2 regions of the Saccharothrix sp. BKS2 genome follow, and region 2 is predicted to be linked to the other one. Evidence: predicted binding sites of a transcription regulator. Region 2 holds the regulator's gene; the other holds the start of a gene.
The links. Region 2 encodes HspR, which represses chaperone genes until heat shock. Its sites were predicted from a motif close to ANNTTGAGTNNNNNNNACTCAANNT; they were not measured.

Region 1 (11,717 bases), on a different contig from region 2:
GGTCGGCACGCCGGCGAGCGTGCCGGACCCGAACTGGCTGAACGTGTGGTGCCTGCCGTCCGCGACCACGTTGTGCGCGGCCTGCGCGCCACCGTTGAAGCGGACCACCGACACCGTCTCGCGGTCGTGGCACAGGGCGTCGACCACCGCGCCCTTGCCCTCGTCGCCGAACCCGAGGCCGACGACCACCACGTGCCCGTCCACGCCGTTCACACCCGCTCCGCTCACGTCAGGGTCACGTCGTCGGGACCGTCGAGCGCCGGGGGCGTGGCCGACCTGGTCAGGGTCTTGCCGCCGACGCCGACCAGCGCCTTGCCGACCGCCGCGCTCTCCGCCGCCGACCCGATCTCGGCCAGGTCCACCATCGCCTGGTCCAGGTCGACCACGCGCTCCTCCAGCCCGATCGTGGCGGCGATCAGCTCGCACACCGCGCCGGGGTCGTCGAGCTTGAGGAAGCGCTGCCCGAGGACGCCGCGCCAGTGCTCCGCGATCTCCGGGTCGTTGTAGTAGGCCGACTGGTTGGGCAGCACGTAGTAGACGTGCCAGCGGCGCTCCAGCTCCCGGTAGACCGAGACCGGGTCGATGTCCTGGTGCACGTCGTCGCCGATGATCCTGCGGATGTGCCGGGCCTCCAGCCGGGGCTTGTTCAGCTCGTCGCCGATGAGGAACAGGTAGCCCTTGCGGCCGCGCTTCTGCCAGGCGTCGGTGACCACGTGCCGGGCCACGAAGTAGGCGGCCAGCTCGTACGACTCGCTCTTCTGCCCGCCGCCACCGCCCTCCAGCAGGATGGTGCGCAGCTGCTCGTCCATCCGGTTGTCCGACTCGAACTGCCCGACCTGGAGCGGCACCCGGTCGCTGTCGGCGTCACCGATGCCGCCGAACATCAGCTGCGGGTCGGTGAGGTAGCCCTTGCGCTGGATGAGGCCGTGCAGCTTGCCGAGCTTGGTCTGCATCACCTTGGGCACCCGGCCCATCGAGCCGGTGACGTCGAACAGCACCGCGATGGGCGTCGAGTCGGCGTGGTCGGCCGAGTCGCGGCACTCGCGCACCGCGTCCTTCGGGTCCAGCGACGGGTCGGCCCGCCACTCGCTCCTGGGCTTGCCGCGCATCGCGGCGGTGTAGCCGAAGTCGTCGATGCCCTTGGCGGCGCGGAAGGTCTTGGCCGCCGCGTAGGCGTTGTCGTCCCACTTGCCGTGTCCCACGGTCATGCTCCTGTCGGGGTAGGGGGGAGGGCGAACGGGCGGAAGGTCCGCTCGCCGTAGAGGTCTTCGAGCAGGTCGTCGTACTCGGTGAGCAGGTCGGCGGCGTCGGGCCGCCGGGCCGGGTCGTCCTGCGCGCACCCGCGGGCGAAGGCGCGCTGCCGGGTCTCGTGCTCCGCCAGCACCCCCAGCATCAGCGCGTGTGCCATGTGGACGTCGGTGGCGGCGGTGACCGGCTGTCCGAGGTGGACCTCCGGCGGGTAGTCGACGGTCCTGCCGGTGGCCAGCGGTCGCTGCCCGCTCTCGACCGCGAAGGACCAGCCGACCAGCACGACGCCGTGCTGCTCGGGGTGGACCAGGACGTTCTCGGCGACGACCGCGCCGTGCACCAGGCCGATCCGGTGCGCGCCGGCGAGCGCCCGCAGCAGCCTGCGGTGCATCCACGCCCAGTCGCGCCCGTCCAGGCCGCCCGGGAACGCCCGCCGCACGTCCGCGAGCGTCACGAACCCGTCCACCAGGGGTTCGAGCACGGTGAACGCGCGCTCGCCGCGGGCCACCGGGCCGGAGCGGTCGACCAGGCGCGGGTAGTAGGGCCGCAGCCACCGGTGCTCGTCGGTGAACCGGGCGAGCGCGTCCAGCGCGTCCCACTCGGCGTGGGCCAGCGGGTTGAGCGCCGGGTTGCGCACCACCTTGACCACGTGCGGGCCGTCGGTGAGGTAGGTGTTCGCGACGCTGCCCACCGCGTGCAGGGCGGTGATCCGGTAGGCGCCGCGGTCGGTGCGCAGCTCGACGGACGTGCCGCGCCGCCACTCGTCGTGGAGCCTGGTCAGCTCCGCGGACGCGGCGTGGGCCCTGGTGTCGGCGGGCCCCACCCGGTCGGGGTGCAGCACGGCGGTCAGCGCCCGGTACAGCCGCTGCGCCTCCCGGTGCCGGGCGGGGTCGACGGGACCGAACAGGTCGGCCGCCGAGGTCGCCCGCTCGACCCGGTCGAGTGCTTCCTGCCTGGTGAACATGGTTTGAGTCTATACGACTCAAACCGGGGTTCGGGGTGGAATACCGGTGTGTGCTGGGTCACGTGCCCGTGCCGGGGTGGGAAGCACCTGCGGGCGTGACTACTGCCGGATCACCCCCGGTGCTCCATCGCGGTGATCTCTGAGCCAACAGGCTGAACCGGGCCCGATTCCGCCATCCGGCCGCAGCGCCGCTCCCATACTGGCCGACCACGGCCCCACCACGAGATCAGGAGATCCATGTCCGGTGACGACAGCGCGTTAGCGGGGTTCCGCGGGGTGACGACCGGCCTGGTCGACGAACTGGTGAAGCGGCCGGGTGGCCGCGCCCGGACGTTGCCGCTGGTCGTCGCGCTCGGGTCGCGCGGCACCGGCAAGACCGCCCTGCTGGGCAGGGTCCGCGACCGGTGCGCCGACGGGGTGCCCCTGGCGCTGCTGGACTTCGAGGACCCGGCCGGGGTCCGGCGGCCCGGCGCCGCCCTCGCCGGGATCGCCCTCGACCTGGGCCGGGACGTGCCGGGGGCCGACCGGATCGCCTTCCCCCGGCTGTGGCTGTGCGCGCTGGTGCTGGCCGGCGACCCGGGCGACCGCGACGGCGCGCTCGCCGAACTCCGCGACCTGATGAGCGAGGACCACCTGCTGGAGCGGCACCGGCCGCGGGTGCTGGAGCTGGTCCGGCTCGTCGGCGAACCGGACGGGCTGCCCGGCTGGGCCCCCTCCGCCACCGGGGTGCTGCTCCACGGCCTCGACTGGTTCTCCCGCCGGCGGCTGCTGCGCGCCGTCCGCCAGGTGACGCGCGGCGCGCCCCGCGACCCCCGCGACCTGCCGGCGGCCCTCGACCGGGTGGACCGGGGGTCGCCCGCCGACCGCCGCGCGGTCGACAACACCCTCTTCGACGCCTTCCTGGCCGACCTGCACCGGCACTTCACCGGCCGGGCCGACCACCCCCGGCGGAGCGCCCGCTGCGCGGTGCTGCTGGACAACGTCCACACCGGGGAGGGCAAGGCGTTCCTGACCTCCTACCTGGCCGCGCGCGAGCGGTCCGCGGCGGTCGGCGACCACGTCGCCGTGATCGCCACCAGCCGGACCTGGAACACCGACTGGGACGACGCCTGGCGGCGGCCCGGCACACCCGCGGGCGGCACCGCCCCGCTGCCCCTGCCGCGCACCCCCGAGGACGCCGAGCGGGACGCGCGCTCGGCCACCGAGTGGCGGCCCTGGTACCTGGTGCACCCCGGGCACCTGAACGCCGCGGACACCGAGGACGTGGTGGTCCGCGCCGCCGTGCCCGGCCTGCCCCGGTCCCTGCCCCACCGCCTCACCCGCGGCCACCCCGGCGGCCTGCGGATCGTGCTCGACGTGCCGGCCGGCCGGGAGAGCCCCGTCGCGCCACGCCGGCTGCTGTCCGCGCGGGCCTCCCCGGCGGGCAACGCCTCCCTCGCCGACGAGGCCCTGGCGCAGCTCCTGCGCGACCTGCCGGCGGAGCGGGTGGAGGACCTGGTCACGGCGAGCGCGGGACGCGGGGTGGAGTTCCTGCCCGACCCGACCGCGCCGGACGCCGGCCCGCCGGACGGCGGCGACGAGCTCCACGCGTTCCTGCTCGACCACTTCCTGCTCACCCTGGAACCCGACGAGAACGGCCCCCGCGTCGTGCTCGACCCGTGGCTGCGCACCCTGCTGCTGCACCGGCTCGCGCACCGCGAGGACCCCGCGCGCGGCTGGGACGCGGTGCACCGGCGGTACCGCGACCACCACGAGGCCCGGGGCCGGACGACCGAGGCCCGCTACCACGACCTCGCCCTGGGCGACGTGCGCTCGGTCGTGGCGCACCTGGCCGGCCCGTTCACCTCCGACGGGCCGCTGGACCAGCCGACCGCCCGGGGGTGGTTGCGGGAGCTGGACCTCATCACCGGCGCGCCCAACCGGCTGCCGCGCGACCACGACCCGCTCACCCAGGTCGAACTCCTCGCGGAGGGGGTCCCGCCGACCGGTCCGCACGGCGCGGCCCTGGCCAGGCTCGTCGCCGCGCTGTGGATCGCGGGCGACCCGCTCGGCGACCCCGAGGACACCCTGCGCGGCCGGGTCGAGCACGCCTACAGCCGGCTCTCCCAGCACAGCGGCCAGGGCTCGATCCTGCTGTACGACCGGGTGGAGAGGTACCGCGCCTGAGCGCGGGGGCGCCTGAGCGAGGGGGCGGCGGAGGGCGGGGGCGGCGGAGGGCGCCCGCCGCTCGGCCGGTCCGCCGTGAGCTGATCCGCTCACGGCGGAGAAAGCGGCGCCCGGAGCCGGGGTGGCGGCATCGTCGGGGCATGACCGACAACCAGAAGCAGCCGATGTTCGACCACCGGCTCCGCGAGCGGTACCTCGCCCAGCGGGTGCTCGTCCTCGACGGGCCCCTCGACGACGACAACGGGACGGTGCTCGCCACCCAACTGCTCTCCCTGGCCGGTGAGGACCCGGGCCGGGACATCGCGCTGTGGATCCACTCGCCGGGCGGCTCGGTCGCCGCGATGCTGGCCATCCGCGACGTGATGCGGCTCGTGCCGTGCGACGTGGCCACGTTCGCCCTGGGGCTGGCGTGCAGCGCCGGGCAGTTCCTGCTCTCCGCGGGCACGCCGGGCAAGCGCTTCGCCCTTCCCCACGCCAGGATCATGATGCACCAGGGCTCGGCGGGCATCGGCGGGTCCGCGGTCGAGGTGCAGGTGCAGGCGGACGACCTGCGGCACACCCGGGACACCGTGCTGAGGCTCACCGCGGCGGACACCGGCAGGCCGGTCGACGAGATCTTCGCCGACTCCCTGCACGACCGCTGGTTCACCGCCGGGCAGGCGCTGGACTACGGCTTCATCGACCACGTCGTGAGCGATCTCGGCCAGGTCGTGCCCGTGCGCACGCACGAGCTGGGCCTCGGCCTCGGCCAGAAGGCGGGGACCCGCGCATGAGCACCTACACCATCCCCAGCGTCATCACCCGCGGCGTGGGCGGCGAGCGGGTCATGGACGTCTACTCGCACCTGCTGTCGGAGCGGATCGTCTACCTCGGCACCGCGATCGACTCCGGCGTGGCCAACGCGCTGATCGCCCAGCTGCTGCACCTGGAGGCGGACAGCCCGGAGCGGGAGATCAACCTCTACATCAACAGCGAGGGCGGCGACCCGTCCGCGATGCTCGCCCTCTACGACACCATGCGCTACGTCAAGGCGCCGGTGACCACGACGTGCGTCGGCCAGGCGGTCGCGGCCGGAGCGGTGCTGCTGGCGGCGGGAGAGGCCGGGCGCCGCTTCGTGCTGCCCCACACCAGGGTGGTGCTGCACCAGCCCGCGGCGCAGGGCCGGGGCACCATCCCGGACCTCATCCTCCAGGCCGACGAGGTCGTGCGGGTGCGCACCCAGCTGGAGGAGATCCTCTCGGCGCACACCGGTCGCGGTGTGCCGCAGCTGCGGCACGACACCGACCGGGACCGCGTGTTCGACGCGCGGGGCGCCGTCGCCTACGGGCTCGCGGACCACGTCCTCGACCGCCGGGTCTGAGGACGTCGCCTCGGACCCGGTGGTCGGGGACGTGGCCGGCGGTCGGTGGCCGGCGGTCGGGGACTCGGCCTCAGGCGGCCAGGAGCACGGGCCCCGAGGGGCTGCGCCCCGCCGCGGGACCCGCGCCGCGGTCCCGCCGGACGTGGCTCGCGAGGCCGGTGCCGCGGTTCCGCCGGACGTCGCTCGCGAGACCGGTGAGCAGGTCGGCCAGGTCGACGCCGAGCGCGCCGGTGACCGCGGCGATCATCTCGCTGGAGGGCTCCTTGCGGCCGCGCTCGATCTCCGACAGGTACTGCGGCGAGATGCCGGCCCGCTCGGCGACGTCGACGAGGCGGCTGCCCCGCTCCTCCCTGGCCGCCCGCAGGCTCCGGCCCAGCAGCACGCGCCACAGCGGGTCCGGGACCCGTTCCGGGGTGCGGGCGCGCTTCTGGTGGAAGGGGAGGATGTCCGCCATACCGCCATCCTGACCCCCGTCCGGCGCCCGGGGAGGGGTTCCGCTCCCGGCGAAAACGCGGCCCGGGAGATCGTTACGGTGGTGTGTGCGTGAAACCCGCGAAGAACTCGCAGAGCTCCAGGCCCTGCTGGACGCCTCCCTGTCCCGCTCCACCTCCCACCTCCGCTCGATCGTCAGCGGGCACACCACGACCGCGGAGCAGCTCACCGGGGTCCTGACCGGCATGTGCACGCTCGCCCTGTCCACCGTGACGGCCAAGGGCGAGCCGCGCGTCAGCGGCGTGGACGGCCACTTCCTGCACGGCAGGTGGCACTTCGGCACGGCGCGCGGCGCCGCCAAGGCCCGGCACCTCGCCGCCCGCCCGGCCGCGAGCGCCGCGCACATGCGCGGCGAGGACCTCGGCGTGTTCACGCACGGCGAGGTGGAGGAGCTCAACCCCCGCGCCGGCGAGCCCGCCGCGGACTGGCCGGACCTGCTGGCCTACTTCAAGGGGTTCTACGGCGACGACGCCTTCGACTGGGACGAGGAGGTGGTCTTCTACCGGCTGCGCCCGCACTGGATGACCGTCTACGCGCCCGACCTCGCGAAGCTCACCGCCCCGTGAGGGGCGGCTCGGCCGGGAGCCGGTTCCGGCGGAAGGTCTCCAGCCCGGCGACGGGCGGAACGCGCCGGGGCTCCGGGTGCGGCCACCCGGCGGCCAGCAGGTAGAGCGGGGTGTGGCCGACGTTGTCCAGGCCGAAGCGGGTGGCGACGAGCGTGTCGCGGAACGCGCCCGTCTGGGCCGGGCCGAGGCCGAGCGCGGTGGCGGTGAGCACGAAGGTCTGGCCGAGGTGCCCGGCGTTGAGCAGGGACACCCGGTAGCAGCGGGGTGTGCGGTACTTGCTGTACATGCGGTCGATGACGGCGGTGAGCACCACGAGGAAGGGCGCGCGGCCGACCCAGTCCTGGTCGGCGCCCATGCGGGTGCCCTCCTCGGCGGTGAAGCCCCCGGCCAGCAGTTCCAGCGAGTGCTCCAGGGCGTTGTAGTGGTAGAGCCCGGGGGCGACGCCGGTGACGTCGCGGATGGCCAGGTAGCCCTCCAGCTCCTGGCGGGAGCCGCCGGCGGGGCTGGTGCGGCGGTACAGGGCGCCGACGCCGCAGTCGATGTAGTCGACGGGGCCGAAGGTGGTGGCGAGCAGGGCGGCGAGGGTGTCCAGGGGCACGGGGTCGTCGGTGAAGTCGCGGTGGGTGCGTCGGCGGTAGAGCACGTGGTCGTAGCGCGCGGCGAGGTCGACGGGTCGGCGGGGGAGCAGGACGCGGTCGGCGTCGGGGTAGCCGGTGAACATCGAGGGCAGCGGTTCGCGCGGGACGTCCGCCTGGTGGCTGTCGTCGTCGTGGTCGGCGCGCACCATGTCCTGGGTGGCGTAGTGGAAGAACGGCGCCTCGGGGGCCCAGGAGCCCCAGGCGCGGTGGACGTGGGCGTCGCGCTCGGCCTCGGGGGTGTCCTCGGTGAGCAGGAGGCCGACCTCGCGCAGGGCGTCCACGGCGGCGGCGAAGGTGTCGGGGGTGAGGTGGTCGAGCAGTTCGGCGGCCTTGGAGGGTTCCACCCAGTCGTCGAAGGCGGTGAGCACCTCGGCGACCACGGGGTGCAGCGCGGTGGGGCCGCCGCCGGGGTAGGGGTGGGCGACGAACTCGCCGTCGTGCCAGTAGCAGACCACACCGCGGGGGCGGCGCAGGCGCATGAGGTCCTCCGTGGTGGAGAGGGCTGTGGTGGCGGGGCCGCTGGGCGGGGCGGCTGGGCTGTGGTGGCGGAGCGGGGGGCGGGCCCGGCACGCGAGTCGGGTGCCCACCCCCTCGCTCAGCCGCTGGTCACTGGTTCTGCCACTCCCAGGCCCAGTACTTGGCGTTGCGGTCGCGCCGGACGACCTTCCTGGCCGTGATGTGGATGGTGCGCATCGTGTTCACCTCCTCGCGGGTCTCCGTGGTGATCGGGTGTCGAGAGGAATCCGCGGCCCTCCGGGCTCGCGGTCTCCACCATCCGCGAGGCGTCGGCCGGGCACCACACGGCTACCGCCATCGGATCGCCGAACCACTCGCGTGAGTGACGGAGCCCCTGGTGGCTCGCCGTTTTCCGCTCCGGTGAGTCGCGATCTCCCCGGTGGTGCGGGGAAAGCGGTCGTGGCCGCCGTCCGGGCCGCAGGGGCCTTCCGGACGGCTGTTTGCGGTGGTGGCGGCGGGGGTACGTCGACCGTGTGAACAACGCGCTCGACATCTCGGACCGGTTCCCGGAGCTGTCGGTCGACGGCTTCGTGGTGGACTACGAGGACGGCGACGACCCGGTGCTGCGCCGCCGCGACGGGTCGCTGGTGGACACGTGGCGGGAGAACTACCCGTACCCCGAGCGGATGTCGCGCGAGGAGTACGACCTGTCGAAGCGGTTGTTGCAGATCGAGCTGCTCAAGCTCCAGTACTGGATCAAGGACACGGGCCGCCGGGTGGTCATCGTGTTCGAGGGCCGGGACGCGGCGGGCAAGGGCGGCACGATCAAGCGGTTCACCGAGCACCTGAACCCCCGGGGCTCGCGGGTGGTGGCGTTGGGCAAGCCGACCGACCGCGAGCAGGGCGAGTGGTACTTCCAGCGGTACGTCGACCACCTGCCCACGGAGGGCGAGGTCGTGCTGTTCGACCGGTCCTGGTACAACCGGGCCGGGGTCGAGCGGGTGATGGGGTACTGCACCGACGAGCAGTACGAGCGGTTCATGCGGCAGGCCCCGACGTTCGAGCGGATGCTGGTCGACGACGGGATCCTGCTGGTCAAGCTGTGGTTCTCGGTGTCGCGGGCGGAGCAGCGGACGCGCTTCCTGATCCGGCAGGTGGACCCGGTGCGGCAGTGGAAGCTCAGCCCGAACGACGTGCGGTCGCTGGACCTGTGGGACGCCTACACCGAGGCGAAGGTGGCGATGTTCCGGGCCACGGACACGGAGGCGGCTCCGTGGACGGTGGTGAAGAGCAACGACAAGAAGCGGGCGCGGATCGAGGCGATGCGCAGCGTGCTGGCGCGGCTGGACTACACCGACAAGGACCCCGAGGTGGTGGGGGAGCCCGACCCGAAGGTGGTCGGTCCGGCGGCGACGCTGCTGGAGGAGGGCGAGGACGAGGCGTCGTTGAGCCCGACGCCGATCGCCCCGGTGGACGACCCCGACCACGGGCCCGGGATGCACCCGCCCGTGTGACCCGTCGTTCCGGTGGCCGACCGCCCGGGTGATCCGTTGCTCCGGGGGAGCGACCGCCCGCGCGGAACGCCGCTCCGGGACCGATGTGCCGGCGGGGCCTGCCGATCGGCCCCCCGCCGGCTACCCTGGGCGACGCGGTCGTCGCCGGCGTCCGCGATGATCATCCACATCGGACTGGGAGGCGCGAGGGTGTCGATGGCTCAGGAGGCCGGGTGGTGGCGCTCGGCGGTGGTCTACCAGGTCTACCCCCGCAGCTTCGCCGACTCGAACGGTGACGGGGTCGGCGACCTCAACGGGATCACCGCCCGGTTGGCCCACCTGGAGCGGCTCGGGGTGGACGTGGTCTGGCTGTCGCCGGTCTACGCCTCGCCGCAGGCCGACAACGGCTACGACATCTCCGACTACCGGGCGATCGACCCCGCCTTCGGCACGCTGGAGGACTTCGACCGGCTGCTGGCCGAGGTGCACGCCCGGGGCATGAAACTGGTCATGGACCTGGTGGTCAACCACACCTCCGACCAGCACCCCTGGTTCGTCGAGTCGCGCTCGTCGAAGGACAGCCCGAAGCGGGACTGGTACTGGTGGCGGCCGCCGCGCGAGGGCTTCGCGGTCGGTCGGGCCGGTGCCGAGCCGACCAACTGGGAGTCGTTCTTCTCCGGGCCCGCGTGGACGGCGGACGAGGCGACCGGCGAGTACTACCTGCACCTGTTCGACCGCCGCCAGCCGGACCTGAACTGGGAGAACCCGCAGGTCAGGCAGGCCGTGTACGAGATGATGCGGTGGTGGCTGGACCGGGGCGTGGACGGCTTCCGGATGGACGTGATCAACCTGATCGCCAAGGACCCCGCCCTGCCCGACGGCGCGCTCACCGGCACCGCCGGGCTGGGGGACGGCTACCCCCACTACGGCACCCGGGACCGCGTCCACGACTTCCTCCAGGAGATGAACCGGGAGGTGTTCGCCGGCCGGGAGGGCCTGTTGACGGTGGGCGAGATGCCCGGGGTGACCTGGGAGCAGGCCCGCCTGTTCACCGACCCGGCCCGTCGGGAGGTGGACATGGTGTTCCAGTTCGAGCACGTCTCCCTGGACCACGGCCCCGGCGGCAAGTTCGACCCCCGCCCGCTGGACCTGCGGCTGCTCAAGGGCTCGCTGGGCCGCTGGCAGACCGCCCTGGCCGAGGTCGGCTGGAACAGCCTGTACTGGAACAACCACGACCAGCCCCGGGTCGTCTCCCGCTTCGGCGACGACGACCGCTGGTGGCGCGAGTCGGCCACCGCCCTCGCCACCGTGCTGCACCTGCACCGCGGCACCCCCTACATCTACCAGGGCGAGGAGCTGGGCATGACCAACGCCCCGTTCGCCTCGGTCGACGACCTGCGCGACGTGGAGTCGCTCAACCACTACCGCGAGGCCGTGGCCGGCGGGGTGGACCCCGAGGTGGTCATGGTCGGGCTGCGCGCCATGGGCCGCGACAACGCCCGCACCCCCGTGCAGTGGGACGACGGGCCCCACGCCGGGTTCACCACCGGCACGCCGTGGCTGGCGGTCAACCCCAACCACACCCGGATCAACGCCGCCGCCCAGTACGACGACCCGGACTCGGTGTTCCACCACTACCGGCGGCTGGTCGAGCTGCGCCACACCCGGCCGGTGGTCGCCCTGGGCGGCTTCCGGATGTTCCTGCCCGACCACCCCCACCTGTACTGCTACGAACGCGCCCTGGACGACGCCCGCCTGCTCGTGCTGGCCAACCTCGGCCCGGGTGAGGAGAGCGTCGAGCTGGAACCGGGGTGGGCGGCCGAGCACGTCGTGCTGGCCAACACCGACCGGGTGCGGGTCAAGGCCGGTCGGGCGGAGCTGGGACCGTGGGAGGCGCTGGTCCTGGAGCGGTGAGCCCTGAGCGGTGAGCCCGGCACCCTTTGCCGTCCCGGGTGCCGGGGCACGGGGACCTCGCGGTCCCCGTGCCCCGGCCTCAACCCGCCACGGCTCTCGGCCTCGTCCCTCCCGCTGGGGCCCCGCCTCACCCCGCAGCGGCGGCGAACTGCGCCGAGTACAGCCGGTGGTAGGCGCCGTGCGCCTCCAGCAGCTCCTCGTGCGTCCCCTGCTCCACGATCCGGCCCGACTCCATCACCAGGATCAGGTCCGCGTCCCGGATCGTCGACAGCCGGTGCGCGATGACGAAGCTCGTCCGCGACGACCGCAGCGCCGCCATCGCGTGCTGGACCAGCGATTCGGTGCGCGTGTCCACGGACGAGGTCGCCTCGTCCAGGATCAGCAGCGACGGGTCGGCCAGGAACGCGCGGGCGATCGTCA
Region 2 (11,717 bases):
CCCCGGCGTGCGCCGGGGGCACTTGCGCGTTCCGGAGCGGTGGGGAATTCCCCCTGACGGGTGGTCCGGATCACGTCCCGCCGGGAACACGCGGGCCCTCCCGCTCGTTGCAAGGAGCAGAAAGGTTGAGTCGGTTGGACTCAAGTCCGGGTAAGCCGGCAAACTTGAGCCAGTGCCGCTCAATGCGGGGCTTCCACACACGCACTACCAGGAGGAATCCAATGGCGCGAGCGGTCGGCATCGACCTGGGGACGACCAACTCCGTCGTCGCGGTTCTCGAGGGTGGCGAGCCGACGGTGATCGCCAACTCCGAGGGCTCGCGGACCACCCCGTCCATCGTGGCCTTCGCCAAGAACGGCGAGGTGCTCACCGGGCAGCCCGCCAAGAACCAGGCCGTGACCAACGTCGACCGGACCATCCGGTCGGTCAAGAGGCACATCGGCACCAACTGGTCCACCGGCATCGACGGCAAGGACTACACGCCGCAGGAGATCAGCGCGCGCGTGCTCATGAAGCTCAAGCGCGACGCCGAGGCGTACCTGGGCGAGGAGATCACCGACGCGGTGATCACCGTCCCCGCCTACTTCGAGGACGCGCAGCGCCAGGCCACCAAGGAGGCCGGCCAGATCGCGGGCCTCAACGTGCTGCGCATCGTCAACGAGCCCACCTCCGCCGCCCTGGCCTACGGCCTCGACAAGGGCGAGAAGGAGCAGACCATCCTGGTCTTCGACCTCGGTGGCGGCACGTTCGACGTCTCGCTGCTGGAGCTCGGCGACGGCGTGGTCGAGGTCCGCGCGACCTCCGGCGACAACCACCTCGGCGGCGACGACTGGGACCAGCGCATCGTCGACTGGCTGGTCGAGCGCTTCAAGCAGAGCAACGGCATCGACCTGACCAAGGACAAGATGGCGTTGCAGCGCATCCGCGAGGCCGCCGAGAAGGCCAAGATCGAGCTCTCCAGCTCCTCCCAGGCCACCATCAACCTGCCCTACATCACCGTCGACGGCGACAAGAACCCGCTGTTCCTCGACGAGACGCTGTCCCGGGCCGAGTTCCAGCGCATCACCAACGACCTGCTGGAGCGCACCCGCGCCCCGTTCAACAACGTGATCAAGGACGCCGGCATCAGCGTCGGCGACATCCACCACGTCGTGCTCGTCGGCGGCTCGACCCGGATGCCCGCCGTGGCCGAACTGGTCAAGGAGCTCACCGGCGGCCGCGAGCCCAACAAGGGCGTGAACCCGGACGAGGTCGTCGCCGTCGGCGCCGCCCTCCAGGCCGGTGTCCTCAAGGGCGAGGTCAAGGACGTCCTGCTGCTCGACGTCACCCCGCTGTCCCTGGGCATCGAGACCAAGGGCGGCGTGATGACCAAGCTCATCGAGCGCAACACCACCATCCCCACCAAGCGCTCCGAGATCTTCACCACGGCCGACGACAACCAGCCGTCCGTGCAGATCCAGGTCTTCCAGGGCGAGCGCGACTTCGCCTCGGACAACAAGAAGCTCGGCATGTTCGAGCTCACCGGCCTCCCTCCGGCCCCGCGCGGCGTCCCCCAGATCGAGGTCACCTTCGACATCGACGCCAACGGCATCGTCCACGTCTCCGCCAAGGACATGGGCACCGGCAAGGAGCAGCGGATGACCATCACCGGTGGCTCCGCCCTGCCGAAGGACGACATCGACCGCATGATCAAGGACGCCGAGGCGCACGCGGAGGAGGACAAGCGCCGCCGCGACGAAGCCGAGGTCCGCAACCAGGCCGAGACCCTCGTCTACCAGACCGAGAAGGTCGTCAAGGAGAACGAGGACAAGATCCCGGCCGAGGTCAAGGACAAGGTCAAGGCCGCCATCGACGAGACCAACGAGGCCCTCAAGGGCACCGACATCGCCAAGGTCCGGGCCGCGGTGGAGAAGCTCGCCACCGAGTCGCAGGCCATCGGACAGTCCCTGTACGCCAACGCCGCGCCGACCGCCGACGCGGGCCCGGGTGCCGCCGGCGGGGCCGCCGCGGGCGACGCGCCCAAGGCCGACGACGTGGTCGACGCCGAGATCGTGGACGAGGACGACAAGAAGTGACCCAGCCCGAAGAGCCCCAGGTGGTCGTCACCGACCGCAGGCGCATCGACCCCGAGACCGGAGAGGTGCGCGCCACCCCGCCCGGGGACGGCGCGCCGGAGAACGGCGACACCGAGGTCGAAGCACCCGCGTCGGAGCCGCAGCAGTCGCCGGAGCAGCAGTCGTCGGAGGAGTCGTCCGGGCAGTCGTCGGAGGGCGGCAAGCACGCCGCCCCCGACCTGCCCGACGAGGGCACGGCCGTCGCCGAGGACCCCGCCGTCGAGCTGAAGGCCCAGCTCGACGAGCGGACCGCCGACCTCCAGCGGCTCACCGCCGAGTACGCCAACTACCGCAAGCGCGTCGAGCGCGACCGGGAACTGGTCATCAGCACCGCCAAGTCCCAGGTCGCGGGCGAACTGCTCGGCGTCCTCGACGACGTCGAGCGCGCCGAGGCCCACGGCGACCTCACCGGCGCGTTCAAGGCCGTGGCCGACAAGCTGGTCACCACCCTCCGCGGTCTCGGCCTGGAACCCTTCGGGCACGAGGGCGAGGAGTTCGACCCGTCCGTCCACGAGGCCGTGCAGCACAGCACGTCCCCCGAGGTCGGCGGACCCACGGTCACGGCCGTGCTCCGCCGCGGTTACCGCTACGGCGAACGGGTCCTGCGACCCGCGCTGGTCGGCGTCACCGACCACGAGCCGGAGCCGGCCGCCGCGGAGCCGGCCGAGGGCAGCTGAGGAAAGGGAGGTGATGTCCGGTGAGTGCTAGGGACTGGATCGAGAAGGACTTCTACCGCGAGCTGGGCGTCTCCTCCGACGCCTCGGCCGACGAGATCAAGAAGGCGTACCGGAAGCTGGCCCGGGAGCTGCACCCCGACGCCAACCCCGGCGACGCCAAGGCCGAAGCCCGCTTCAAGGCCGTCTCCGAGGCGTACGGCATCCTGTCCGATGCCGCCAAGCGCAAGCAGTACGACGAAGCCCGCCGCCTCTTCGCCGGGGGCGGCGGCTTCCCCGGCGGCTTCGGCACCGGGGGCACCGGCGGTTTCGACGTCGGCGACCTGTTCGGCCGCGCCCAGCAGACCGGCGGCATGGGTGGCCTGGGCGACATCCTCGGCGGCCTGTTCAACCGCCGGGGGGGCACCACCGCCTCCGCCACCCGGCCCCGCCGCGGCGACGACGTCGAAACCGACGTGCGGATCGACTTCACCGAAGCCGTCCGCGGCGCCACCGTCCCCCTGAGGCTGTCCAGCCCGTCGGCCTGCGGCACCTGCGCGGGCTCCGGCGCGAGACCCGGCACCACCCCCCGCACCTGCACCAACTGCGGCGGCGCCGGACTCGTCACCCGCAGCCAGGGCGCGTTCGCCTTCTCCGAACCGTGCACCGACTGCCGCGGCACCGGCCGCATCGTCGACGACCCGTGCCCGGAGTGCGGCGGCGACGGCGTCAGCACCAAGACGCGCACGCTCACCATCCGCATCCCCTCGGGCGTCGACGACGGCCAGCGCATCAGGCTCGCCGGCCAGGGCGAACCCGGGCGCAACAACGGACCCGCCGGAGACCTGTACGTGCGGGTCCACGTCAACCCGCACCCCGTGTTCGGGCGGTCCGGCAACGACCTGACCCTCACCGCGCCGGTCACCTTCCCCGAACTGGCCCTGGGCACCACGTTGACCGTGCCCACCCTGGACGGCAAGGTGACGTTGAGGGTCCCCGCGGGCACCGCCAGCGGCCGGGTGCTGCGGGCCAAGGGCAAGGGCATCGCCAAGCGCGACGGCCAGGTCGGCGACCTGCTCATCACGCTCCTGGTGCAGGTGCCGGACAACATGGACGCCGCGGCACGCGAGGCGTTGGAGAAGTACGCGGCGGTGACCACCCACCACGACCCCCGCGCCGAACTCAACGCCCTGGTGGAGAAGAGGTAGGTGTGAGCTTCCCGTTCCCGCCCGGCACCGACGAGGACACCCCGTTCTTCGTGATCTCGGTGGCGGCGCAGCTGTCCGGTCTGCACGCGCAGACGCTCCGGTCGTACGACCGGATGGGGCTGGTGTCGCCAGGACGCACGTCCGGGGGCGGGCGCCGGTACTCGATGCGCGACATCGTGCTGCTGCGCGAGGTGCAGCGGTTGTCGCAGGAAGAAGGCGTCAACCTCGCGGGGGTCAAGCGGATCATCGAGCTGGAGAACGAGGTCGGCGCCCTGCGCGCCAGGGTCCACCAGCTGACCGAGGAACTGGCCTCCGCCATGGCGGCGGCCGAGCAGGCGGCCGCGTCGGTGCACGCCTCCTACCGGCGTGACCTGGTGCCGGTGCGGCACGAGACCGCGCTGGTGGTGTGGCGGCCGGGGCCCAAGCGCTGAAATCCCGGGGATACACGATGGGGTGACTGATGTACGGAAACACCGTTACCGACCATCGGTTGCACATGAGGAACCCCGCGACCACCCCGCATCCCCAAAACCCACCCGACGGCCCGGCCACCCCACAGCCGGGCCGTCGGCCTTTCCAGGACCCGGCCTCAGCCCTCCACGATCCGACCTCGGGCCAGCCCCAGCCCTCCACGACCCGACCCGACCCGACCCGACCCGACCTCAGGCCAGTCCCCGAGCCCGGCCCAGGCCAGCCCCCGGCCTCAGCCCTCAGCGCCGACTCCGGTCTGGGCCCGGCCCCTCGGCCCGATCCAGCCCGCCCGATCCAGCCCGGCCTGACCCGACCCACCCCGGCTTCAGGCGAGCCCCTGGTCTCGGCTCAGCCCGACCTCCGCCGCCAAGATGCCGCTGCCCGCGTTCGCCCAAGCGCTCGGCGCGTCACGCCTGACGGGGATCGCCGCGGTGGTCCTGGGGCCGGTGCCCTGGTCGACAGGCTGGCCGCCGAAGCGGGGGATGTCGGCCCCGAGTGGCGGAGCTGATCAGCTCGGCGTGAGGCTGGCGGTCGGCCTCCTGCGCTCAGCCTCCAGCGGTCGGCCTTCGGGTGGCCGACCCGGTATGGCCGACCCGGTATGGCCGACCCGGTATGGCCGACCCGGTATGGCCGACTCCAGGTGGCCAACCCGGTGTGCGGGCGCTGATCAGCCTGGGTGCGGCTGCCGACCAACCCCGGCGCGGGAGTGCGGACCGGGGTGCGGCTGGTTCGGCTCGGAAGCGGCGTGGCGTGAGGGGTGGCTCAGTCCAGGGTGAAGGGGTCGTACTTGATCCGGTCCAGCGGGGTGCCCGCCACCAGCATCCGGGACACCGTGGCCCGGATCATCGACGGCGAGCCGCAGACCAGCACGTCGCGGTCCTGCCACGCGCCGTAGCGGGTGACGACGTCGGCCAGGGTGCCCTGCTCGACGCCGCGGGCGCCCGGGTCCGACTCCAGCACCGGCACGACGGTCAGCCACGGGTTCGTCATCGCGAACCGCTGGAGGTTGTCCAGGTCGTACAGGTCCTCGCGGGTCCGACCGCCCATGAACAGGTGGACGCGGGGGTTCTCGCCCCACTGCGCCATCTCGTCGATGATCGCGTGCATCGGCGCGACCCCGGTGCCGCCGGCGACCATGAGCACGTCGCGCCCGGACCTGCGGTCCACGCTGAGCCGACCCATCGGGGGGCCGATCCGCCACACGTCACCGGCCTGGGTGTGCCCGACGATCGAGCGGCTCACCCACCCGCCCTCGACCGAGCGGATGTGGAACTCGATGATGCCGTCCGCGCGGGGCGCGTTGGCGGGCGAGTAGTACCGCCACAGCCGGGCCCGCTGGGGCGTTTCGACGCTCACGTACTGGCCCGCGCGGTACCCGACCGGGTGATCCGGCTGCAACCGGATCACGGCCAGGTCCCAGCTCACCCGTTGGTGTTCCAGCACGGTCGCGTGCCAGTACGCCGGACCGTCGTCGGCCGCGGCGGCCTCCTGCATGGAGCGGGCCATGATCGTGTAAGCCTCGGCCCACGCGAGCTCGACCTTCGGCGTCCACGCGGGGCCCGCGAACTTCTTGATCGCCGCCAGCAGCGCCGTGCCGACCGACTCGTAGTGCACGTTGACCACGCCGAACTTGCGGTGGTCGCGCCCGAGCTGGCGGAGGAACGGGATCAGGTCGTCCGGCCGGTCCACCATCTGCACCACGTGCACGAGGGCGCGCAGCAGCCGGCTGCGCTGGACCTCCATGTTCACCGGGAACATCTCGCGCGTGGCCGGGGCCAGGCTGAACAGCATTCCGTAGAAGAACTTGGCGACCTCGTCGGAGCGCGGCTCCACCACCGCGAAGCTCTCCCGGATCATCCGCACCATGGCGGTGACCCCGGGGGGAGGTTCTCGGTGTGGCGGGCTCGGGAGGGGGCTCAACACAGCGTTCGCAGTCATGGTCCGGGCGCAGTCTCCACGTTTCTGGCGGCGCCAGCAAGGCGCTACGTCCTCGTCAAGCTTCCATCCCCGACGAGGGGACATTAACCCGTCAACTGCCTGGTTGACTCCTTGATGCCACCTTCGAGTGCTAAGCGGTCACGGACGGTCGCGGGTCGCTCCGGCCAACGGGTGGATACTCCTCTATACATATACCGAAATCGAGGCTTGTGTCCCACCCCCATGCGTACGAGCGGCTGTGTGGATCGGGGAGCGGTCCGGGTCCCCGGCGGGGCGCACCCGCCCAACCCGGGGGCTGAGTCCGCCGAACCCGGGGAAGAAGCCCACCGAGGACCGGGGGGCGGGCGAGGAGCGGAGCCACGTCGAGACGCCCGATTTGCCTCTGCCCGGACAGGGGCGCACGCTGGTCCTGCGAGCGGCCGTGCCGGGCACCCGGCCCGGAGCACCGGACCGAGCACCGGGTCGGGTGACGGCTGGAACCGCATTGTTGCGGTCATCCGCACCGGCCTGTGGATGCGCACCAGCGGATTGTGGACAACTCCCGCCCCCTGTGGACAACTATTTAAGACATGTGGGTGACCTGTGCCGACGTCCCGGTCGAGACCGGGTCGACACCGCGCCAGGGCCGCGCCAGACCCGGGTCAGGCTCGCGCGGGGCCGCATCGGAGCGGGAGCCGCGCCGGATCCGGGAGCCGCGACGGCACGGGCAGCGACGACGGCACGGGGGTGACGTCCGACGGCGAGGGTGCGGGAGGGGGCTGCGCGAGGACGTGGCGGAACCGGAGGACGGGACGAGACCGCGCCCGCGAAGCCGTGTCGCCCCGCCCCCCAAACCTCGTCAGCCCCGCGCGGCCCGCTCCGCCGCACTGCGCTCCACGCAGAACTCGTTGCCCTCCGGATCGGCCAGCACCACCCACCCGGTCCCGTCCGCCCGCCGCCGGTCGTCGACCAGCCTCGCACCCACCTCGAGCAGCCGCTCGACCTCCGCGTCACGCGTCGTCCCGGGCCGCAGGTCGAGGTGCACCCGGTTCTTGACCACCTTCGGGTCGGGCACCTGGATGAACAGCAGCCCCGGACCGGACGGCAGCTCGATGTACACCTCGGGATCCCCGGGGTGGTCGTCGTCGGCCCGGGGCCGGCCGGTGACCAGGCTCCAGAACCCGGCCAGTTCGTAGGCGTCCCGGCAGTCGAACGTGATGTGGTTGACGAGAGAGGTCATGCGGCGATCCTCACGGGTCCCCGCTCGGGGGGCACCCGGATTTTTTCACCCACCCCGGTACCGCGTGGCCCATGCCACGGCACTCGCGTAGGTTGAGCGGAACAGGCTCAACTTTTCTGACGTTGACCAGGGTGACGGCCGGTGCCGCACGCCGGTCCACGCACGTTCGCCGACCGAGGTGAGGAATGGACGCTTTCAACCCGACCACGAAGACGCAGCAGGCCGTGTCGGCCGCCGTGCAGGCGGCGACCATCGCGGGCAACCCGGACGTCACCTCCGTTCACCTCCTCGGCGCCCTCCTGGCCCAGGGCGACGGCCTGGCCGCGCCCCTCCTCGGCGCCGTCGGCGCGGACGCCAAGCAGGTCCACAAGGAGCTGGACCAGCTGTCCCGCTCGCTGCCCGCGGCGACCGGCTCGTCCGTGTCCGCCCCCCAGTTCTCCCGCGACGCCGCCCGCGTGCTCGGCCGCGCCCAGGAGCTCGCCACCGAGATGGGCGACGAGTACGTCTCCACCGAGCACCTGCTGGTCGGCCTCGCCCAGCACGGCGGCCAGGTGACCGACCTGCTCAAGCGGCACGGCGCGAACCCGGAAGCCCTCAAGGAGGCGTTCGGCAAGGTCCGCGGCTCGGCCCGGGTCACCAGCCCGGACCCCGAGGGCACCTACCAGGCCCTGGAGAAGTACGGCGTCGACCTGACCGAACGCGCCCGCAGGGGCGTGCTGGACCCGGTCATCGGCCGGGACACCGAGATCCGCCGCGTCGTCCAGGTGCTGTCCCGCCGCACCAAGAACAACCCCGTGCTGATCGGCGAACCCGGCGTCGGCAAGACCGCGATCGTCGAGGGCCTGGCCCAGCGCGTGATCGCCGGCGACGTGCCCGAGTCGCTCAAGGGCAAGCGCGTGGTCGCGCTCGACCTGGGCGCCATGGTCGCGGGCGCGAAGTACCGCGGTGAGTTCGAGGAGCGCCTGAAGGCCGTGCTGAAGGAGATCACCGACTCCGCCGGCCAGGTCATCACGTTCATCGACGAACTCCACACGATCGTGGGGGCCGGCGCGGGCGGCGACTCCGCCATGGACGCGGGCAACATGATCAAGCCCATGCTGGCGCGCGGCGAGCTGCGCATGGTCGGCGCGACCACCCTGGACGAGTACCGCGAGCGCATCGAGAAGGACCCGGCGCTGGAGCGCCGCTTCCAGCAGGTCTTCGTGGGCGAGCCCTCGGTCGAGGACACCATCGGCATCCTGCGCGGCCTCAAGGACCGCTACGAGGTGCACCACGGCGTGCGCATCACCGACGCCGCCCTGGTCGCCGCCGCCACCATGTCCGACCGCTACATCACCGCCCGCTTCCTGCCGGACAAGGCGATCGACCTGGTCGACGAGTCCGCGTCCCGCCTGCGCATGGAGATCGACTCGCGCCCCGTCGAGATCGACGTGGTCGAGCGCGCCGTGCGGCGGCTGGAGATCGAGGAGATGGCGCTGGCCAAGGAGTCGGACCCGGCCTCGCTGGAGCGGCTGGCCGCGCTGCGCGCCGAACTGGCGGAGAAGCGCGAGGAGCTGGCCGCGCTGACCGCCCGCTGGCAGAACGAGAAGAACGCCATCGAGAAGGTCCGCGACCTCAAGGAGCAGCTGGAGCAGCTGCGCGGCGAGTCGGAGCGGGCCGAGCGCGACGGCGACCTGGGCCGGGCCGCCGAGCTGCGCTACGGCCGCATCCCGGCCCTGGAGAAGGAGCTGGAGGAGGCCACCCGCACCACGCAGGACGCCGCGGTGATGCTCAAGGAGGAGGTCGGCGCGGACGACGTGGCCGACGTGGTCTCCGCCTGGACGGGCATCCCGGCCGGCCGGCTGCTGGAGGGCGAGACGGCGAAGCTGCTGCGCATGGAGGACGAGCTGGCCCGGCGCGTGGTCGGCCAGTCCGAGGCCGTGCGCGTGGTGTCGGACGCGGTCCGGCGCACCCGCGCGGGCGTGGCCGACCCGGACCGGCCCACCGGCTCGTTCCTGTTCCTCGGCCCGACCGGCGTCGGCAAGACCGAGCTGGCCAAGGCGCTGGCGGAGTTCCTGTTCGACGACGAGCGGGCGATGATCCGCATCGACATGAGCGAGTACTCCGAGAAGCACTCGGTGGCCCGCCTGGTCGGCGCGCCCCCCGGCTACGTCGGCTACGACCAGGGCGGCCAGCTCACCGAGTCGGTCCGCCGCCGCCCGTACAGCGTGGTGCTGCTCGACGAGGTCGAGAAGGCGCACCCGGACGTGTTCGACGTGCTGCTCCAGGTCCTCGACGACGGCAGGCTCACCGACGGCCAGGGCCGCACGGTGGACTTCCGCAACACCATCCTGGTGCTGACCTCGAACCTCGGCTCGCACGTCATCGCGGACGCCTCGCTGGACGACCGGCAGCGGCGGGACGCGATCATGACCGTGGTCCGCGGCCACTTCAAGCCGGAGTTCCTCAACCGGCTCGACGACGTGGTGGTGTTCCGGGCCCTGGCCACCGAGGAGCTGACCTCGATCGTGGACATCCAGGTCGACCGCCTCGGGCGGCGGCTGGCCCAGCGGCGGCTGACCCTGGAGGTCACGCCGGCCGCCCGCGACTGGCTCGCGCTCAACGGCTTCGACCCGCTCTACGGGGCCCGGCCGCTGCGCAGGCTGGTGCAGTCGGCCATCGGCGACCAGCTGGCGAGGGAGCTGCTGGCCGGCGAGGTCCGCGACGGGGACGCGGTGAAGGTCGACGTGCTCGACGACCAGTCCGGGCTGATCGTCGGGCGGGGCTGAGGTCGCGGGCTGAGGTCGCGAGCTGAGGTCGCGGGCGGGGGTCGGTCGGCACAGGCCGACCCCCGACCGGAGCCGGCCCTCAACCGGATGGCCCCGGTCCCACTGGGTCCGGGATCACCGATTGTGTCGATCTGGGCACCCCGACCTGCGCCTTCGGGTAACGGCTTGATCCGAACGCGCGAACCGCGCCACCGGTGATCTTCGATTGTTCCCCCGCGCCCGCTACTCTCGCACCGTGGGTATCCCGGCGTGGGTCTGGTTCACCGTCGCCGCCGTCGCGGGCGTCGCGGGGTTCGCCCTGCTCGCCACCGACCGGGCGCAACGAACCGCGCGTAACCGCGAGCGCCGCCGCTGGGCGGCGCTGCGCGGCTGGCAGTTCGAGGAGACCGACCACGTGCTGCCCACCCGCTGGGAGAGTGGCGCGATCGCCTACTACGGCGCGGGCGTGGCCAAGGACGTGGTGGCGGGCTCGACGTTCACCGCGGACGGCCGCCGGCAGGTCTACGTGCTCGACCACGAGACGAGCGGCAAGGTGAACTCGGTGCTGGTGGGCGTGCGCTGCCGGCGCGCGCTGCCGGTGGTCGTGGAGCTGTGGCTGCCCAGCGTGCCGTTCCAGCGCGACCAGATGCCCGACCTGCTCGGACCGGTCGGCTCGCGGTACGCGTTCGTCAGCGAGCTGCCCGCCGCGCGCAAGCTCATCACCCCCGACCTGGTGGACGCCGCCGAGGAGATCGGCGCGGACGTCACCGTCGTGTGGCTGGAGGACGACTGGGTGCTGGCCGCCGCGCCGCCCGGTTCCACCCCGGCCCGCCTGGAGCGGCTGCTGCGCGACCTGGGCGAGCTGGCCGACGTGGTCGACCCGTTCGACGCGGACGACGAAGCCGACGTCGGCGCCGAGGTCCACCGCCCGCAGTTCGGGCGCAAGCCGTGACCCCGCCGATCGCCCTCGTCACCGGCGCGTCCTCGGGCATCGGGGCCGCGTTCGCCCGCAGGCTCGCCGCGGAGGGCCACGACCTGGTGCTGGTCGCCCGCGCGGTGGACCGGCTGGAGGAGCTGGCCGCCAAGCTGCGCAACGCGCACGGCATCACCGCCGAGGTGCTGCCCGCCGACCTGTCCACCGCGGGGGGTCGGGCGGCCGTCGCGGACTTCCTGGCCGCGCGCGAGGTGGACCTGCTGGTCAACAATGCGGGCTTCGCGCTGGCGAGCGAGTTCGTCACCGCCGACCCGGCGGCGCTGGAGTCCCAGTTGGACGTGAACGTGACCAGCGTGCTGCGCCTGACCCGCGCGGCGCTGCCGGGCATGATCGCGCGCGGTCGCGGCGCGGTGGTGAACGTGGCCAGCGTCGC

Region 1: a site for HspR is predicted at 2,213-2,237, ahead of Q5530_RS30220 (adenylate cyclase). Genes of this name have one in related genera too.

Annotation. Positions count from the first base shown of each region.
Region 1 is NZ_JAUQOL010000016.1:42,774-54,490, reverse strand. Features, by position in the region: gene Q5530_RS30230 (adenylosuccinate synthetase) at 1-228, opposite strand, end outside; gene Q5530_RS30225 (hypothetical protein) at 225-1,208, opposite strand; gene Q5530_RS30220 (adenylate cyclase) at 1,205-2,212, opposite strand; gene Q5530_RS30215 (hypothetical protein) at 2,450-4,378, shown strand; gene Q5530_RS30210 (ClpP family protease) at 4,519-5,151, shown strand; gene Q5530_RS30205 (ClpP family protease) at 5,148-5,738, shown strand; gene Q5530_RS30200 (helix-turn-helix domain-containing protein) at 5,809-6,192, opposite strand; gene Q5530_RS30195 (pyridoxamine 5'-phosphate oxidase family protein) at 6,278-6,796, shown strand; gene Q5530_RS30190 (SagB family peptide dehydrogenase) at 6,783-7,913, opposite strand; gene ppk2 (polyphosphate kinase 2) at 8,424-9,404, shown strand; gene Q5530_RS30180 (alpha-glucosidase) at 9,600-11,297, shown strand; gene Q5530_RS30175 (ABC transporter ATP-binding protein) at 11,425-11,717, opposite strand, start outside.
Region 2 is NZ_JAUQOL010000002.1:112,416-124,132, reverse strand. Features, by position in the region: gene dnaK (molecular chaperone DnaK) at 222-2,075, shown strand; gene grpE (nucleotide exchange factor GrpE) at 2,072-2,791, shown strand; gene dnaJ (molecular chaperone DnaJ) at 2,812-3,975, shown strand; gene Q5530_RS03190 (heat shock protein transcriptional repressor HspR) at 3,978-4,406, shown strand; gene Q5530_RS03185 (FAD-binding oxidoreductase) at 5,209-6,312, opposite strand; gene Q5530_RS03180 (VOC family protein) at 7,223-7,603, opposite strand; gene clpB (ATP-dependent chaperone ClpB) at 7,789-10,371, shown strand; gene Q5530_RS03170 (hypothetical protein) at 10,607-11,302, shown strand; gene Q5530_RS03165 (SDR family NAD(P)-dependent oxidoreductase) at 11,299-11,717, shown strand, end outside.